DNA from 4 places in the Litoribrevibacter albus genome. Region 3 is predicted to be linked to each of the others. Evidence: predicted binding sites of a transcription regulator. Region 3 holds the regulator's gene; each other region holds the start of a gene.

What was found. Region 3 encodes FliA, which starts transcription of late flagellar genes. Its sites were predicted from a motif close to CTAAAGTTNNNNNNNNNNCNGCCGATA; they were not measured.
Positions count from the first base shown of each region.
Region 1: flgM (flagellar biosynthesis anti-sigma factor FlgM) is a predicted target of FliA. The motif match lies at 2,263-2,289, and genes of this name have one in related genera.
Region 2: QQL66_RS12770 (flagellinolysin) is a predicted target of FliA. The motif match lies at 3,068-3,094, and genes of this name have one in related genera.
Region 4: motA (flagellar motor stator protein MotA) is a predicted target of FliA. The motif match lies at 2,357-2,383, and genes of this name have one in related genera.

Region 1 covers NZ_BSNM01000015.1:255,950-260,772, forward strand. Annotated here, with positions in the region: gene QQL66_RS13575 (TIGR04282 family arsenosugar biosynthesis glycosyltransferase) at 1-427, shown strand, start outside; gene QQL66_RS13580 (flagellar brake protein) at 519-1,229, opposite strand; gene QQL66_RS13585 (flagella synthesis protein FlgN) at 1,357-1,842, opposite strand; gene flgM (flagellar biosynthesis anti-sigma factor FlgM) at 1,916-2,215, opposite strand; gene flgA (flagellar basal body P-ring formation chaperone FlgA) at 2,335-3,111, opposite strand; gene QQL66_RS13600 (chemotaxis protein CheV) at 3,390-4,343, shown strand; gene QQL66_RS13605 (CheR family methyltransferase) at 4,377-4,823, shown strand, end outside.
Region 2 covers NZ_BSNM01000015.1:41,008-45,830, reverse strand. Annotated here, with positions in the region: gene QQL66_RS12790 (RodZ domain-containing protein) at 1-264, opposite strand, end outside; gene pilW (type IV pilus biogenesis/stability protein PilW) at 283-1,098, opposite strand; gene rlmN (dual-specificity RNA methyltransferase RlmN) at 1,215-2,372, opposite strand; gene ndk (nucleoside-diphosphate kinase) at 2,520-2,945, opposite strand; gene QQL66_RS12770 (flagellinolysin) at 3,127-4,823, shown strand, end outside.
Region 3 covers NZ_BSNM01000015.1:436,802-441,624, reverse strand. Annotated here, with positions in the region: gene QQL66_RS14385 (chemotaxis protein CheA) at 1-1,229, opposite strand, end outside; gene QQL66_RS14380 (protein phosphatase CheZ) at 1,241-2,014, opposite strand; gene cheY (chemotaxis response regulator CheY) at 2,046-2,423, opposite strand; gene QQL66_RS14370 (RNA polymerase sigma factor FliA) at 2,539-3,282, opposite strand; gene QQL66_RS14365 (MinD/ParA family protein) at 3,339-4,157, opposite strand; gene flhF (flagellar biosynthesis GTPase FlhF) at 4,228-4,823, opposite strand, start outside.
Region 4 covers NZ_BSNM01000006.1:175,135-179,957, forward strand. Annotated here, with positions in the region: gene QQL66_RS05580 (sulfurtransferase) at 1-365, opposite strand, end outside; gene QQL66_RS05585 (HDOD domain-containing protein) at 471-2,213, opposite strand; gene motA (flagellar motor stator protein MotA) at 2,498-3,349, shown strand; gene motB (flagellar motor protein MotB) at 3,410-4,459, shown strand; gene rsgA (small ribosomal subunit biogenesis GTPase RsgA) at 4,486-4,823, opposite strand, start outside.

The DNA of each region.
Region 1 (4,823 bases), 180 kb from region 3:
CCTAAAAACGCATCTTCAATGCGATGGAACTTTGGGTGATAAAATGAAGTCCACGCTTGAGGTGTTACAGAGCGAATATGAGAAGGTCATTATTGTCGGTGGCGATGCAATTTCTATCAGCGAGTGTGTTGTTGATACTGCTTTTAAGGCGTTGGATACTTACGACTCGGTGCTTGTGCCTGCTTTGGATGGTGGGTATATCGCGATAGGTGCTACAACCACTCATGAGCAAATGTTCACTGGTATTGAGTGGGGAACCGAACGTGTATTCGCTCAGCAAAAGGCCCAGTTTCAGTCGATCGGTTGGCGTTGTTGGTTCGCTGAGCCTTTGTGGGATTTGGATGAATTGGCTGACTTTGAACGGGCCAAGTCTGAGCCTGAACTGCATCAGAAGCTGTTAGATGCCGGATTAAATCAGGCGTTATAGCTTCTGAGAGGGGGTAGCCGCTAGTCTTGCTCAATTGATTATTGATTTTTGGAGGCGGTCTGGAGGTCGTTGATTAAGAACCTGAGCCGGCTTATTCGAATTTCTGCTTTCGGGCGTCTCGTTGTAGCTCGTTTACAAACCGTTCCATCGTACGGTGTCCCAAACCAAACAGTTCTTTTAGTTCAATGCCAAGAAGATAGCTGCCGTCTTTCTCGTCTTGCGCTACAAACCTTAATTCCGCTTGTCCTTCTACCTGAACGCTTTTTGAAATTTTCAGCATAAACATCGGCAAAATTTCTCCTTGAACAAAAGGAGGTTCCGGCATTTGTTTGAGTCTTACACGACAACCTGTGGCTGACACATCTAATACCCTGGCATGGCTGGTGGATTGATGTTCATCGCCTCGAATTTCGGCGTACACTTCACTGTCTTCGGGAAGATCGACGCGAAAAGCGTGGCGTCTTTGAAGGTACAGAATTTCTTCCGGAAAGGTTAACTTGTAGAACGTACCGTCTTCGGATTTTCCAGCCCCTACAATCTGAGCGCCTTTGATGATGATCTCGACGCCATTAAGCTTGGTAATAATATCGAAGCTTTCTTTTGATGCGGCTAGCTTATGCCCACTGGGTGGCTTGAGTTCATCGATGAAGAAACAGCGATTTTTAATGTCTGCCTTGATGACTTGGGTAAGATAATCCTGATCATGAGAATGAAATGATAGGGTGGTAGGGTAGCGGTTGTCCTGGATGGTACGAAGTACCGAGTAATGCTCTTCAGGTGTTTTAAGAATTCTATAGGTCATTCAGTACTACCCATTACTTCCTGTGCTAATTAATTTATCCAAGTGAATAAATTAATTAGCTCTTGGTAAAAGGTCAAATGTTGTGATCACATTCTGTCTGTAGGCTGTTGGCCCGGATCACTTACATTTACGCTTCACCGATTAAATTCCCTGTAATAACAGCTGCTGTACTGCCTAAAGGATTGTATAAATTTGGCTTTTCAGACTTGCCTTGAATGATTTTTAGGATGTGCTGCATGGAATGACGAATTCTCGACGCAACCTTGCTGTTGATCTCATTGGCGTCCTGACAAGCTTGTAATTCAGCTTTCAGTTCTGACCATGCTTGATCGAGGCGGTTTCGCGGGGCTCCTTCAAACAGCGTGTATATGCCGGTTTCGTCATTATCCAAGCCTAACGAAGCGAGAACTTCTGATCTCTGATTCGCACGCATGGTGAGCACATCCGTCAGTTCAGCTTTTTTAACACTGATTTGCTTGATGGTTTCTATGTCTCGATTCTCAAGCGCAGAGCGTTCATCAGAAAGCAGGGTTTTCATTTCTGATAACGTGATTAGATCATCATCAATTCCGTGTAGAATGATGTCACGTGCTTTCTCAATATTCTCAGACATTAATTCGATCCTTTCATGGATGAGTCTGATTGCTCTGTGTGAACGAGGTGCATATCAGTGAATACGCTGACCGTTAACCCAGAAGGTCATCAAACTCGATAATGTTGTTCGCTAATGCTTCGTCGTCGATGACAAATTTGCCTTCGGCGATATCGGCTTTAATGCGTTCTACTTTTTCCACATCAAAATCTGGTTCTGCTTTGATGGATGCTTCCAGATCTTTCAGTGCTTTACTTTCTGAACTGATGAATACAGTTTCACCACTTTCAGGTTGAGCTTTCTCAGTAGAAACCTTGCTTTTGCCAGATGTAGACCCATCGGCTTGCTTAGCCTTATGGCTACTGCTATTAATATTAAGGTTGTTGATTTCCATAGTGTTCTCCAGCCTTTCCGCGAAATTGAATTACCTTCACTCGGTTATATCGGCAGCTCTACTGTTAACTTTAGTGTTAAAGTCAGTTTTTTCTAAGGTTTACCACGATAATTTGGGCATCAGTATAACATCACAACAACCGTGTCTTTACTCTTAACTTTTGCAATGATTTCTCTGTCTGATTTGATGTTTCTAACTCGTATGTTTTCACCCAGCCGACCGTGACTTAATGCCTCGCCTGCGGTACTGACTGTCATCGCTTTTCCGACCGCCTGAATTATGACACCGTCACCCCGTTCGATAAGCTTGGGTTGCTCAAACTGTTGAGCTTTTAGGATCTGACCTTGCCGTATTGGACGTTTAGCGGACAGACCCAGAATGGAACTTGCATCTGTCAGGCTGTTGCCTGTGATTTTGGAGCGATCCATGCGCGTGATCTGTAAGTGTTCCTGAGTAATGATTTCATCTTTCGAAATAGGAGAGGCGGCGGTTAATACTTGCCCATAGGCTTTAACCGTGACACTGCTGTAAAAGCTCCAGTTGGGTGTGGCGCAACTCACCTTAATGGTGTTGCGGCCATAAAAGCTGGTTTTTGACCCTTCTTTGTAGAAATCTAGAGGCGCTTTACAGTTCGGTAATTTCAAGCGTTGGCTGATTTTTTGTGGGTAAAAGTCGAGATCTGTGGTGTTAATGCCTGCTGTTGTCATCTCGTTAGTAATGAAGTTCACCATTAACTCCGGGATAACCTGAACGTCTTGTGTCTGATAGCCCACTGTGCCGGCGGCTAATGTCGATGTCGAGAGAGAAAGTAAGACCATCGCACACGATGCGCCTGTAATTTGCTTTGCCTTTTCCAGGAATCGGCTAGACTTTATTACAAGTAGTTTGTGAAGCATAGTTATACCAAGTGTCATCTTTTTGCCGCTTTGTTTTTGTTATGTTTAACCAAGCAAGCCTTATGCCACGGTTGAGGTGTGAATCTTATAAAATGAGGGGCATCTTTACCGGGTAAGTACAAAAAACTCGATGTTAAATGTTTCTTTTGTACATTAAATTTCAAGAATCGAACCAGACTGCCGATAGCGATGAATGAACATAATCGTTTAGTTTCATAGCTTTTGGGGTATGCTTACTATGATTAAGCCGTTCGATTCTTATTGGGAGAATTAAATTAATGGCCGGTGTATTAGACACAGTAAATTCCAGAACTCAGATGGTTGGTCAGAACCGTCTGGAATTGCTGTTATTTAAATTGGGTACATCCCAGGTTTATGGCATTAATGTATTCAAGGTTAAGGAAGTGCTTCAGTGCCCTAAGTTAACAATGATGCCGAAGTTAAACCCTGTTGTCAGAGGAGTTGCTCATATTCGCGGTGGGACGATTCCTATTCTCGATTTGAGTATGGCAACTGGCGCAGCTCCCTTGCCAAATGTCGAAAACAGTTTTGTTATTATTTCGGAATATAACCGTACGGTTCAGGGATTCCTGGTGAGCTCTGTTGAGCGCATCGTGAACACTAACTGGGAATCGATTCATCCGCCTCCATCAGGTACGGGTAAAGAAAGCTATCTGACGGCGGTTACCGAGTTGGATGGTAAATTGGTCGAAATCATTGATGTGGAGAAAGTAATTGCTGAGGTGGTACCTTCTGGTGATGCTATCAGTGATGAAATTCTTGAAGAGATTCCTCAGGAAGACGATGAAGATCTAGGCCACATTCTGATTGTGGACGATTCCTCCGTTGCTCGTAAGCAGGTTCAAAAATGTATGGAGTCCGTAGGTTTAGAGACGACATTATTTAAGAACGGGGCTGAAGCCCTTGAGCACTTGAAAGCTCTGGTTGAGCAAGGGATCAATCCGGCAGATAAGTACATCATGATGATTTCGGATATTGAAATGCCCGAAATGGATGGTTACACCTTAACGTCAGCGGTGAAAGCTGACCCTAATATGAGTGAGTTGCACATTATGTTGCACACATCGCTCAGTGGGGTGTTCAATCATGCGATGGTTGAAAAAGTCGGCGCAGACGACTTTATGGCGAAGTTCAGTCCTGATAGCTTGGCCTCTAAAGCCGTTAATGTGCTTAAAGGTGATTACAATCCTGTGTATAAAGGGGGAGAGTAGACTCTCCCTTTTTCTTTGTTTCTGAGGTAGTGGATGTCAATATCTGGCTCAATACGTTTTGAAAAGAACGACTTTGATCAGTTCAGGCAGTTTCTTGAAAATGAGTCCGGCATTGTGCTGGGTGACAATAAACAATACTTGGTTGCTAGCCGTCTAAGAAAGATCATGCAAGAAGCTGATTTGCATGATTTAAAAGATTTACTTTCTAAGGTTAAGTTTAACGGTCGACTTAAAGAGCGTGTCATTGATGCAATGACAACGAATGAGACCTTATGGTTTAGAGATAAGCATCCCTATCGTATTTTGAAAGAAATCATTTTTCCTGAGTTTGTTTCTCAAAAGAAAAGTAGCCTTCGCATTTGGTCGGCGGCGTGCTCTTCAGGGCAGGAACCTTACTCCATGAGTATGATGGTGGATGAGTACAATCGTACCAATCCGGGGAAGCGGGTGAATCAAGCTCAAATCCTCGCGACGGATTTG
Region 2 (4,823 bases), 400 kb from region 3:
CTGGTCAATATAAAGGCGCACCAACTCTTCGCCATTCAAACCAACAATATCGGCATAATTTCTCAAATAGCCACGGATAAACGTGTCACCAGGCAACACTTCAAAATTACCAGCTTCCAAAGCCTTAATGTAATTTTCAGTTAAACATAAACGAGCAGCCACCATATCCGTAGTCATGCCCTGTTCGGTTCTCGCGGATGCCAATATTTTACCTACAGGTAAAGTACTTTTATGACCAACTTCGTGAGTTGATTGATCCGTCATTTTTCACTGTCCTTATTTTTATAGGCTTCCGGAATTTTGAAAGGCGTTAAGCTTTAAGATCTCTGCATATTCCTGAGAGTTTGGATACAACTTCTCCAGGAGCTGAACATATCTTGTTGCCAATTCGTTACGATTTGCACCTTTCTGAATGCGATAACCTAAAGCCAACGTACGCGGTGTATAGTTATTTACAGACCCTAAGTTCTTCTCATAATTCCTGAAATAGCGAGTCGCAAAGCGATAATCCTGCCTGTCATAGTTAATTCGCGCTAAATGAACGTATGGTTTTGTTTGTTTTGGATTGATAACCACAGATTTCTCGAACGCAGACTCAGCTCGCTCAATTTTCTTTAATCGCAAGGCACACAATCCCAAATTCAAATTCGCTGCCGCCAGATTTTCATAAAGCTTATCATCAACAACCTTTTCAAATTGGCTTAATGCTTCTTCAAAACGCCCGGACGAGAATAAAAAGACACCATACAATTCTTTACCACGAGTGTATTTGGGATCAGATTTAATCGATTGTTTATAGTATTTTTCAGCTTCACCCGGCTCACCTTCTTTTTCTAAAGCAAGTGCAAGTGCCGCAAGTGCTGGCGCATGATTCGGACGAATCTCGAGCACTTCCGTTGCTTTTAACTTAGCCGGTTCGGTATGACCACGCTGGAGATGAAGAAATGCGGCTTTTACCCTGAAGTCTAAATTTTTCTCCAGATCCTTCTTTTCAGTAAAACGACTATGAGTTTCAACAACCGTACACCCTGAAAACAAAGTAATCAGACCAAGCATCAACCCCAAAATTAAAGTACGACTGTTTACCTTCAAATTCATCTTCTTGATTCGTTCCTTTATCAGTAACCCAAACAATGCTGTACAGTTTAAATGCTAGACGACCGCACTTGCTAGTCAAAATAAGCCATGAAGGCCATTTAATTCGACTTCCAAGACTATTGAGCTGCCTCTGCGTATTTCGCACTACGTCGAGTTCTATCCTCAACCTGACCTACCAACTGACCACAGGCTGCATCAATATCATCACCACGAGTTGATCGAACCGTTGTCACAATCCCGACTGAATTCAAATAACTATGGAACTGACTCACAGCCTCTGGCTTGGAGCGTTGATAGCCAGAATTCGGGAACGGATTAAACGGAATCAGGTTTATCTTACATGAAATACGACGCAACACTTTAGCCAACTGTTTAGCATGCATCAATGTATCGTTAACTCCATCCATCATGGTGTATTCGATGGTAATTCCTCGCTTGTCGTCACACTTGTCGAGGTACTCCTGACAAGCATCCAACAACATTGAGATTGGATATTTCTTATTAATCGGGACCAATTCATTACGCAATTCATCATTCGGCGCATGCAATGAAATAGCCAAAGAGACGTCTGTTCGATCACCCAACTCACGTAATGCAGGGACCACACCAGAAGTACTTAGAGTCACGCGACGTTTAGACAAGCCATAAGCATTGTCTTCCATCATTAATGACATTGCGTCAACCACATTCTCAAAGTTAAGCAGTGGTTCACCCATTCCCATCATAACCACATTAGACACAGGGCGCGGATTAGAAGGATCACGTTCGCCAAATGATTTACAGGCAATCCATAACTGACCAATCACTTCTGCTGCGCTAAGATTACGCTGGAATCCTTGCTTACCGGTCGAACAGAAGCTGCAATCCAAAGAACAACCGACCTGAGAAGAAACACATAGCGTATTTCTGCCTTCAGCTGGAATCAAAACTGTTTCAACACAACTGCCACCTTCAACGCGAATAACCCATTTGCGCGTGCCATCATCGGAAAAGTTGTGATAAACCACTTCAGGAGGACGAATCTCAGAGACTTTTTGCAACTTCGCTTTCAGCGCCTTCCCAACGTTCGTCATGTCATCAAAGTTATCGATTCCGTACTGATGAATCCACTTCATCACTTGAACGGCTCTAAACTTTTTCTCACCGATACTTTCAAAAAAGGCAATCATCTTATCCAGGGATAGTCCGAGAAGATTCACTTTTTCAACAGAAGATTGATTATCAGTAGTAATAACTTGAGAGGCTGTATTTTGAACAGGAGTTGCAGAACTCATGATGACTCACCTTTAGTCCAGGATTTACGGTCTATAAATCGAATTGTAAGAGAAAAATAAGTTGTGCTTTGAAATTAGTTGACCATTATCTAGAAAGCACAAAGCCGAAGCAACCAGGCTTCGGCTTAATGTTGCATTCGCTAAAACTTAGCGAGCGCAGATTTCTTCTGCAGAGAAGAAGTAAGCGATTTCACGCTCAGCAGACGCTGCTGAATCAGAACCGTGTACAGCATTTGCATCAATGCTCTGAGCGAAATCAGCACGGATAGTACCAGCTTCAGCTTCTTGTGGGTTAGTAGCACCCATAAGGTCACGGTTTTTAGCGATTGCGCCTTCACCTTCAAGAACCTGAACAACAACAGGACCAGAAGTCATGAATTCAACAAGATCTTTAAAGAAAGGACGCTCTTTATGCTCAGCGTAGAAACCGCCAGCTTTTTCGTCGTCCAGTTGTAGCATTTTAGCAGCAACGATTTGTAGACCTGCTTTCTCAAAACGAGAAAGGATTTCACCGATTACGTTTTTGCCAACTGCGTCTGGTTTAACAATAGAAAGTGTGCGCTCTACCGCCATGGAACTATTCCTCAAAAAGTGTGTTTAGCTGTATAAAAAAATCGGGCGGATTATACGCTAGTTAGTGTTTCATTTACTAGTCCACACAGACAACAAATATCGCAACAAAGAAGCCAGAAACACTTAAGTTTGCTAAAGCACGGGCGATAACTCTCTGACAAGGGATAAAAACACAGCATCGATGCAGATAATCAATACCAATATAGCAGCCTTAAGAACTCAACGGCATTTAAACAGTGTCGAGAATGAAATGAGTACGGTATTCCGTAGACTCTCTTCTGGCTTACGAATTAATAGCGCTGCAGACGATGCTGCCGGGCTTGCCATTTCCACTCGCATGGAATCTGGCATCAGAGAAGCAACTGCTGCCATTCGAAACGCAAACGATGGTATTTCTCTCATCCAAACAGCCGATGGTGGCTTAGAAAGTATTACTGAAAACATTCAACGAATCCGTGAACTTGCTGTTCAGGCTGCAAACGGCACCAACAGTGATTTCGAGCGAGAAGCACTTCAGATCGAAGTGGAATATCTATTAGAAAGCATTAACTTCACAGCCAAACACACCCGTTTTAATGGCCTCAATCTTCTCGATGACAGTGCCCCTCCCCTTCAAAGTCACGGCATTGTTTCCCTTCAAGACGACGAAACCAAAACCGCTGTCATGATTGGTTTAACTACCGGTTGGCTTGAATCTTCCGAACAACTGATTGCAGACTTTTATGGCCTTACCGGAGATGGCCAAACGCTGGGAATTTTTCTGGCAGACACTGGCGACCCTGAAAGTGACGGTCCTGGTGGTACAGCAGCTTATGTACAATCTCTGGTTGGTTCATCAGGTCCCGCTGTTAGTGGAAGCGTAGAGCTTTATATCGATATGGAAGATTTCCGGCCCGCCAATTTACCCAACGGCGGTACAGAGCCTTTCTATAATGACCGAATCATTGCTCATGAAATGACACATGCGGTTATGGCCGTAAGCACTAATTGGGGCGAACTAAATACCTGGTTCAAAGAAGGTGCTGCCGAATTTATTCATGGCGCAGACGAACGGATTTCCATAGATCTGGCCGCTGCTGGCAGCTCATCCGCCTTAATTTCTCAGGGATTCACTACAGCCCCCGCGACCTGGGGAGGTAGCAGCGCTGAATATTCCTCCGCAACGCTTGCCGTACGCTATCTACACGACTCAATTGTCGCAGCAGGCGGGGAAGGCATAAAAGACATAATGACCGTTCTGTCATCAGATCCGAATAACATCACGCTGGATGACGCCATCAGTCAAGTCAGCACCGATCTTGGTGGCCTCAGAGGCTACGTTTCCGGCGCCGGATTCACCGGAGCCGCCTTCACAGATGAAACAACCTTCTTATCAGACTTTGATACTAACGGAGCTGACTTCCTTGACGAACAAATCCAGCTCGCTGACCCGGACACTGGTTCAATTCAAGGTTCCAATGTAAGCCCGGCTAATCCCTCAATTGATCAAGAAGATGCAGTTGAAGACCCTATTGATTACAACAGTGATCCCCTTGAACACTGGCAGGAAATTTGGCCAACCGGTTTTACAGTAAAGGCCAGTCGCAATGATAATTCATTCTCAGGCATTAACATTCAACTGGGGGCGACCAGATCTGATCGTCTTGAAATCAGACTGTACGGTGCAAATACTACCGCGCTGGGACTCGACGGCCTAAGTGTCAGCAAAGACCCTCTGGATGTAATCCTTCGGGCCGACGAGGCGCTTGAACGAGTCTCTTTCATACGAGCCAATTTCGGTGCCACTCAAAATCGCCTCGAAGCTCGAATTAATTATCTGTTAATCGAAAAAGAAAACCTGACGAGCGCCAGATCCAGAATAATGGATACAGACTATGC
Region 3 (4,823 bases):
ACATCCAAATTTGAAACAGCCTTTGACATATCTTCATTACTGCTCGACATGCCCAAACGAACCAGTCGATTTCGAACCAATACCAACTCACCCACCATATTCATAATATCGTCGAGTCGTTTGGTATCTACACGAACGGTGGTTTCAGTCGGTGCAGCATTATCTTTAGCTGGCGCTCTTGGTGCGGCCGGCTTCTGAGCAGCGGGTGCTGTTGGTTGCACAGCAGGTTTAGCATTCGACGGTGCAGGAGTCGCAGGTTTTAGTGCTTCAGGCTTAGGTGCCTCTGCTTTCGGCGCTGAACTGACAGCACCTTTATCTGCAGTGACTGAAGGGCCTTTACCAGCACCGTGCAACTCATCTAATAAATTCTCAAACTCATCATCCGTGATTATATCGCCACCTGAACCACCCGTTGCAGGCGCAGGGGCTGCTGGTGCTTCCGGAGCTTTCTCCGCCTTAGCAGCACTAGGGCCTTTACCGGCACCATGCAATTGATCCAACAGTGCATCAAACTCATCTTCAGAGATGTCATCACCGCCAGAGGATTTTGCCACTGGTGCGGGGGCAGGAGCCGCAGGCTCTTCATTAGCCTGCTTCGGTGCAGAAGGCGATCCTCCTTCACCGTGTAATTCATTCAGTAAAGCTTCGAACTCTTCTTCAGTAATTTCATCACTGCCAGTCCCACCAGACGCTGGAGCCGGTGAAGAATCCATATCAAACAAGTCGTCCTCATCAGACCCTGCCGGAGTGTCCGATGCTGCAACCATTTGATCAAACTCGGCATCAGCTGCATCTTCTACAGGTTCTGGTGCACTTGTTTCAGCTACAGCATCTTCACTTTCAGGTCTTGCTAAAGTTTCGAGGCTCGCGATTAGTCCAGGATCTGCTGCTGGAAGAGGTTCACGATTACGAACGCAGTCAAACATTTCATTGACGGCATCCAGTGCTTGAAGAACAACATCCATTAATTCGGATGTAACAGAGCGTTGACCATTCCGAAGAATATCAAACACATTCTCTGCAACGTGACAGCATTCAACCAGATTATGTAGCTGTAAGAAGCCTGCCCCGCCTTTGACCGTATGGAAACCACGGAAAATAGCGTTTAACAGGTCTTTATCATCTGGTCTCTGCTCCAGGTCGACCAACTGCTCTTGAAGCAGCTCCAAAATTTCACCTGACTCTACAAGAAAATCCTGGAGGATTTCTTCATCGGCCTCGAAACTCATTCAATGACTCCTTAGAATCCCAGGCTGGACAACAAGTCATCCACCTCATCCTGACTGGTCACTACATTTTCGCGCTCTTCTGCGTCAATGATAGGACCCTCTGCTAACAATTCATCGGCGGCTTCAGTAACTTCTTGAGAATTTTCGATACCGGTAATTCGTTCCACGAGTCCAGCCATTTTAACCAGGCGAACAAGATCATCTTCAACCCCTTTCACCAGTTTGATGACTTTTTGAATCACCTGGCCGGTCAGGTCTTGATAATCCTGAGCCAATAGGATGTTGGACAAGTTAGTGGACATAGTCCCACTCGAACCTTCTACCTTTTTAAGAAACTCATCTATTCGTTTGTAGAGGTTTCTAAATTCGGAAACATCCATTTCGCGCCTAAGCAAACGACCCCACTCTGAAGAAAGTTCAGAGGCTTCTGCTTTGAGATCATCAACCACCGGAATCGTGTCTTCGACAAGATCCATGGTTTTATTAGCAGCTTTATTGGTTGACTGAATCACATAATCCAAACGATCAGACGCATCTGCCATCTGAGACATTTCAGAATTGTGTTCAGAGATATCAATTTCAAAATTTTTGATAGAGTTATGCAAAGCTCGTGTCAGTCGACCAATCTCTTTATATAAGTTTTGGTCTCTTACATCGGACAAGCTTTGTACATGTTGGATAGCACTTGTAAAATCTTCCGCTTCGACAGCGTCAACAAGTGCTTTGGTATGCTGACGGATCGATTCCTGGAATTCATCCAGGTGATCAACTTTGTTATCAGACATTCGGTTCCCCTTAGAGAACGGTCACAGGCACTTAACTGGCTTCTACACGTTCAAAGATTTTTTCGATTTTTTCTTTTAACGCCTGAGCTGTAAACGGTTTAACAACATAACCATTCACACCAGCCTGCGCTGCCGCCACAATTTGTTCACGTTTTGCTTCTGCGGTAACCATAAGTACCGGCATATGAGAAAGAGCATCATCCGCTCGCACAGCACGCAACAAATCGATACCCGTCATCCCCGGCATATTCCAGTCGGTGATTAGGAAATCGAAATCTCCCGTTTTCAGCATTGGCAACGCAGTGCTTCCATCGTCTGCTTCATGGGTATTTGTGAACCCCAAGTCTTTTAATAAATTTTTGATAATTCTTCTCATAGTTGAAAAATCGTCAACTATTAGAATTTTCATATTCTTGTCCAAGATGACCTCCCAAGACCTTGATGGAAAATGAATTTTCCCTTCGAATATGGTTACAAGATAAGTGTAGCCGTTAGTTCTAGACTATCCAGTTATTATGCCGCTTTTAGGCAGTCTCGTCATTCCATTCAAGCAACCTAGATTTAAGTCTATGAGCTGCCTGGCTGTGGATTTGACTGACCCGCGATTCACTTACCCCTAAAATCTCACCAATTTCCTTCAAGTTTAATTCTTCGTTGTAATACAGCGCCAACGTGAGACGTTCACGCTCAGGTAATCGAGTAATTGCATCGGTTAACTTTCTGCGGAAACGTTGCTTGGCAACATCATCAAAAGGACCAGGGGTTGTACCGTGGATGTCTTCCTGTTGGTACTCACCTTCGGCTATCAGCTCTTCGAAGCTGAATAGTTTACTTCCCACCGAATCCTGTAGATAACTATGGTACTCATCGACCGAAATACCCATTTCTTTAGCAACTTCATGATCTTGGGCATCTCGACCGGTTTGACCCTCAACTTGTTTGATCGCATCGGTAACTCGTCGGCTGTTTCTGTGCACCGATCTTGGTGCCCAGTCACCTCGACGAATTTCATCAAGCATGGAGCCACGAATGCGAATCCCGGCATAAGTTTCAAAACTGGCGCCTTTGGAAGCATCGTACTTTTTCGCCGCTTCTAATAGTCCGATCATGCCAGACTGAATGAGATCATCTAACTGCACACACGGAGGTAAACGCCCCATCAAGTGAGTGGCGATTTTTTTTACCAGACCGGCATACTGCTGGACTAGGGCTTGAGAACTTTTTGGATCCGTCTCTGAATACATAGCAACCCCGTTAACTGCAGCCATAGCAATACCTTTGTTCTTCAGTCTTAGAATATTCCAGTACAGCCAACATAACGAAATTAACCAACGTTATATTGAACCAACTGTTCAGCAAAAAATTCCAGATGTCCTTTCGATGACGTTGGCAATGGCCAAGCATCTGCCTTTTGCGCCAAGGCTCGAATCGCGACTGAAGCTTTCGATCTTGGATAGGCTTCTAACACAGCTTTTTGACGTTGTACCGCTTTTTTGACGGATTCATCAAACGGAACACAACCGACATACTGCAAAGCTACATCTAAAAATCTATCTGTTACTTTGGTGAGTTTAGCAAACAAATTGCGACCGTCTTGCTGAGTCTTCACCATATTTGCAACAACCCGGAAACGATACATCCCATAGTCGCGATTCAACAGTTTAATAAGGGCGTAAGCATCCGTGATGGAAGTAGGTTCATCGGTCACAACGACCAGTACTTCATTAGAAGCCCGAACAAAACTAATCACATCATCTGCGATTCCCGCAGCAGTATCGACGATCAGAACATCCATCTGATTTGCCAATTCGCTGAAGGCATGAATTAGACCTGCGTGCTGCTGAGATGAAAGATTTACCATGTGCTTAGCACCTGATGAAGCAGGTACAATTTTCAATCCTAAAGGACCTTGCACCATAACATCTTGCAAATCACACTCGCCGTCCAACACATTTTCCAGTGTTTTATTCGAAGAAATACCCAACAAGATATCAATGTTGGCCAGCCCCAAATCCGCATCAAGCAGAACGGTTCTGCGTCCTTTTTCGCACAAGGCAATCCCAAGATTTAAGGCAACGTTACTTTTACCAACACCGCCTTTACCACCCGTTACTGCAATGACTTGTACCGGACTACTACTCATACCTACTCCCGTGGCACTTTTCACTTTCTAACCAGACACATCCTAATCAGACACATCAGGCGTAATTCTTTTAGGCAATTCTGAGATCAGATAAAGCCTCTTCAGCGTGTCTCAAATCAGAATTAAAGACGGAGACACCACCATTTAATTGCTGATACATATATACCGCTTTGCTAACCAGATTCCCTGCATTTGCATGTTCAATGTCATCAGGAATTCGAGGACCATTGGTTATAAAAGAGACAGGCATCACCCGCTCAACCAGGATACTTAGCATTTCTCCAAGAGAGCCGGTTTCATCAATTTTCGTGAGAATACATCCATTCAAGCTAAAGTCTTGATAATTATCAAGTATTCTCGACAAAACACTCTTATTTGCAGTACAAGGCAGGGTTAAAAACGCCTTAAAGTTCGCCGCGCCCTGTTTAATCACCCTTAATTGCTGATGAATGGACGAAGTGGACGGATCAACTCCCGGTGTGTCAATGATCACCAGATTCTTGTTTCGAACGGTATTTAGCAACACTTCCAGTGAGTGTTTTTTGTCCACAATACGAACAGGCACATTAAGGATTCGACCCAAGGTTCTCATCTGATCGTGTGCGCCAATTCGCTGGCCATCTGTAGAGATTAATACAATCCCTTCACTGCCATGCTTCAACGCAA
Region 4 (4,823 bases), on a different contig from region 3:
CGGCCACCGTTTAGGAAAGAGCTGTTAGGGTGGCCCAATAAATCCAATGTCCAGATAAAACGACCAGCCCAAGGTCCGCCTTCATGATCGTACACAACGACATGACTCTCGTCTGTCAGACCAATGTCTGACATCAGTTGAGAAAGTTGCTCGAGGCTTGGCAGTCGTCCGGGAGCTGGTGGTTGAGCGCAGGTTAAGCGCTTGTGATCAATGTACACGGCGCCGGGAATATGCCCTAGGTCGTATAGCTCCTGAGTGGAAAGGTCAACAATGATGAGCTTGCTTGCAAGCGCTGGTGTTTGTATCGCTTCATTTAAATCCTTGGGATCAAGGATAAGGGGTAATAACGGTTGTGCGTCGGCCACAGTACTTAGTCCATGTGTTCGTTGATGCAAGATATTTGATCTTTATTCTAACGAAAAACGGATCTGAGGAAAGGGGTTGTCATGGCTATTCGTTGCAGATGGCGACTAGGTCGGAATTTGCTGGCTTTTTTTAAGCGTCGCTTTCCGGTCTGAAAAGTGCTCAACACAATGCCCTAACGCACGGCATAAGACCTTGAAGTATTTGTAGTCTTCTTCTGTGAGATTTGCCCCTCGTGCACCGCTATCGGCATAGACAATCGCAACAGGCTTGTTCTTAGCGAAAATGGATTGAACAAAGAAATGATGAGACTGGGATGCATTGACCAGTGCACCTGGGATCATAGCTCGCATTTTGGGGAAGTTGGTTTGATTGATCCAGGCTCCCAGCGGTTTTTGGGCCAGTTTTTGGAATAAGCCCGGTTTCGTCAGATCAATAACCAAGTCCGCCAGTTTAGGGGTATCCATCATACCAGCGGTATAGTAAGTGACCAACTTAGTGCCGGAACTGTTAATAAGTGAGGCCGATGCCCGATCCAAGCTGAGTCCGTATTTTATGCATTGAACAGCCGCGTTCATTAGTTCATGGACATCCTGAAAGCGTTCAGGGTGTTTCAGCATGTTGTTGGTCAACTCGCTGAACATCTCAAGATTTCGTTTGTCCTTGATTTTAGCTACGTTGTTACTGGCCAAACCTAGAGCTGGGTTGGATTTCTCTTTTCTCGGGCCTGCCTGTTTTGGAATGAAGTCCACATCACCCGCCATGCTTTGTTTCGATTGGCCGCTTGCATCTGCTTCGGCTCGAGCAGTCGTTGAGCGCTTAGGGCGTGGTTTGTCCGGGATTTCATCTTGAGCCCAGCTTGGTTTGCTTACGCGGGTGATGTCTGACGGAATCTGAAGCAGATGTTTTGCCGGCAGCAGAATGTATGGAATAGGGTGTTCTCGTGAAACCTGAATGGCTGCATCACGAATTCGCTCATAGGCGGTCTGATGATTGATCGCCATATATGTGCCATAAATCGCAACCGCGCGATGGAAATTTCGACCATGCCAGTTTTTGTAACTTTCAAGTGCTAGCAGATTACCCAGAAAGGTAGGGAACATCGGGCTGTTTAACAGAAACTTGGTTTCACGTTTGACGTTAGGGGTGACTCCTGCGGTTTCAGGGCAGGCTTGACTGATTTCTACGAGCTGTCGACGGGTTGGCTTTAACCCTTCCATCATGCTGGCTTTGGTGAATGTTGGTAGCTGCCAGAGATTGCCTAGGTATTGACTGATGTCCAGAATGGTACAACCCAGTACTTTTCTCTGAGCTTGCTCCATGGGCATACGTTCTTCAAAAGTAAGGTACTGAACAATACGCATTTCATGCGGGGCGGCTGACCACATAAGCCAGTAGCCGGTTCCTGCAAAGAGTGTTGACCAGTATAGGTTTTCTCTTGGAAGCAGCGGCTTATATTGTGCCATGGCATCTGCTTGAGCTGCAGCATGCAAACTGTTGCACAGCGATTGTAAATATTCTCTGTGAGCGATGTTTCTCGGATTAAGCTTCAGTGTCGGAAGCTTTTTCATAATGGTCCGCACTTTATCCACACCTAACATACTGATGGCGTGATCGGGCGAATGAATCTCTGTGTTGGGATTCTTATTTTGCTGATTGGCGAACTTAATTAAATATAAGCAGGCAATGGGGTCTCGATGAATTAATGCCGCTAGCTTGCTAAAAGCAAGGTCCGCCTGTTTAAGCGCGGTAATTAATTGTGCGCTGGTATTGGGGAGCAGAGGAAGTGCTTGATCCTTTATCAGGTTGGCCCATTCTTCGGCATTGCTTGGACGTTTACTTATTTCCATTGATTCATCGTGATCTGTTTAGTCTTGGTTATTATCGGCTATATTTTTAAAACCTTTTGCTTTCTGACGAGAGAGGATCGCTAAAAAACTGTTGATTTACAATGATTCTACAGACGTGTTTTATAGTAGCTTATAAAATTTGTCTAAGATTTATTAAATACTGGTCGATATAAAAAAAATCCAACAATATTTGAAAGTTGCATTCACAAACCAGTAAATTTAGTGAACAAAGCATTGCATGTTGGATGCGCAATTAACGTGTTTTTTTGTTACATGGAGTTTCGATGCTCGTACTACTAGGTTGGCTTGTTGTAATTTGCTCCATCGGTGGCGGTTTTATTCTTGCTGGCGGTGAGTTATATGCATTATGGCATCCGCATGAACTCTTGATTATTGGTGGTGGTGCAGCAGGCGCATTTGTGGTTGCGAATACCGGGCATACAGCCAGAACAGCGTTAATGTGGTTCGGGCGTTTGATGATGCCCTCAAAAGTGAATAAAAAATATTACATGGACATCTTGAGTTTGTTGTTTGACTTATTTGCCAAGAGTCGACGTGAAGGCATGATGTCGATTGAAGCCGACTACGAAGAACCTACCAAAAGCGCTATTTTTTCTAAATACCCCTCTGTTCTGGTTAATCCGCAGATGACTACCTTTATTTGTGATTATTTGCGACTGGTTACCTCGGGCAATATGGCGTCTCACGAGTTAGATAATTTAATGGATCTTGAAATGGATACCTTGCGCCATGAACAGGAAGCCCCAGCCATCGGGTTGGCTCGAGTCGCTGATGCCTTGCCTGGATTTGGTATCGTGGCTGCGGTTATGGGGATTGTTTTGAGTATGGCTGCGATTGCTGAACCGCCCGAAGTATTGGGTGGAAAAGTGGCGGCGGCTCTGGTGGGTACCTTTACTGGTATCTTATTGGCCTATGGCATCATCGGGCCGGCTAGTAACGCCATTGAAAACCGTGTTCATCAGGAGATGGATGTGTTCCAGTGCATTAAAGCGTGTATTGTCGCTTCACAAAATGGTATGCCGCCTCAGCTGGCCGTTGAATTCGGCCGGAAAACCATTCCTACCTATTACCGTCCAACTTTCGCTGAGTTAGATAAGCGAGTAAGAAACCGTTAGTAATCTTGAGCGTGCTTATGATGTTGCACGCTTTTTCGAATCTGTTGCAAAGGTGCCAGAGTGGAAGAGTTTCAACCCATTATCGTTAAAAAGTCCATCCGAAAAGAAGGGCATCATGGCGGTTCTTGGAAGGTAGCCTTTGCGGATTTTGCTGTCGCGATGATGGCGTTTTTCTTTTTAATGTGGATTTTGAACAGCACTACGGAAACCCAGAAGAAAGCCATTGAAGGCTACTTTAAAGACCCAGCAGGGGTCAGCCAAAGTGGTGGCAGTCGGTATGTGATTGATTTGGGGGGCAGTCCTCAAACCCTCGATGCCAACAATGAAACGCGCGGCTACGACAGTGATTACATTGACCCTCAAGGGGTGATGTCTGCTGCGGATATTGAAACGCTGGCGGAAAAAATTGAACGTGAGCGTCTCAAAGATCTGATGCAGGAATTAACGCAAAAAATCGAAGAAAGTGAAACCATGCGTCCGTTTAAGAACCAGTTGGTGCTTGATATCACCAAGGAAGGTTTGAGGATTCAGATCATTGATCAAACCAAGCGACCTATGTTTGATCCCGGTGGTGCCCGCCTTAAATATTACACGCGGGATATTCTGCTTGAATTGGGTAATTTCTTGTCGCAAGTGCCTAATAAGGTGAAACTCACCGGTCATACCGACTCCGCAAAATACGCCGACGATGATGACTTTGGCAACTGGGAGTTGTCTTCCAATCGAGCCAATGCCGCGAGAAGAACCTTGATTGAAGGTGGTATGCCAGCGGCCAAAGTGGCTGAAGTGGTGGGCTTGGCGGATACCGTGTTATTTGATGAGAAGCGTCCGTTTGATCCGGTGAATCGCCGAATCGCGATGATTGTTTTGAATAAGAAATCAGCGGAGCAAATTCGTACGAACGCTGGTGGTAAGGTTCAGAATAATGAGCCTAAGGTTATTGAGCCGGTAAGGCCTCGTTCCCAACCTTTCACAAAGTCTGAAATGCAAGAAGCGACTAAGAAACTGTCAGATGACTTGGGTAACATTAAGCCCGATGAGTTACCGTCTCCTGATCGTTTTAAAGAAGCTGAAGACAATGAACAAATCTGGAATCTGGATGATTTCTAAGTGAAACTAGAAATCATCCAGATTCTCTATTCTTCTTCTAATGAATCAATGATGCGCCACAAGCTGGTGTAGCGTTCTTCCGAAATCGCTCCACTGTCATAGGCTTCACGAATGGCGCATTGTGGCTCCGACTCGTGATTGCAGTTCCTGAACTTACAATTGCCAATGAAAGGGTGCAGTTCTTTAAACCCTTCCAAAATGGTGTCCTTGTCTAAGTTCGTGAGCGACAGCTCGCGAATTCCCGGTGAGTCGATTAAATCGCCGCCGGTAGGGAAGTGGTATAGACGAGCGGTCGTGGTGGTGTGTTTACCTTTTCTGGATGTTTCGGAGAGTTCTCCGGTCTGAATGTCAGAACCAGGCAGGA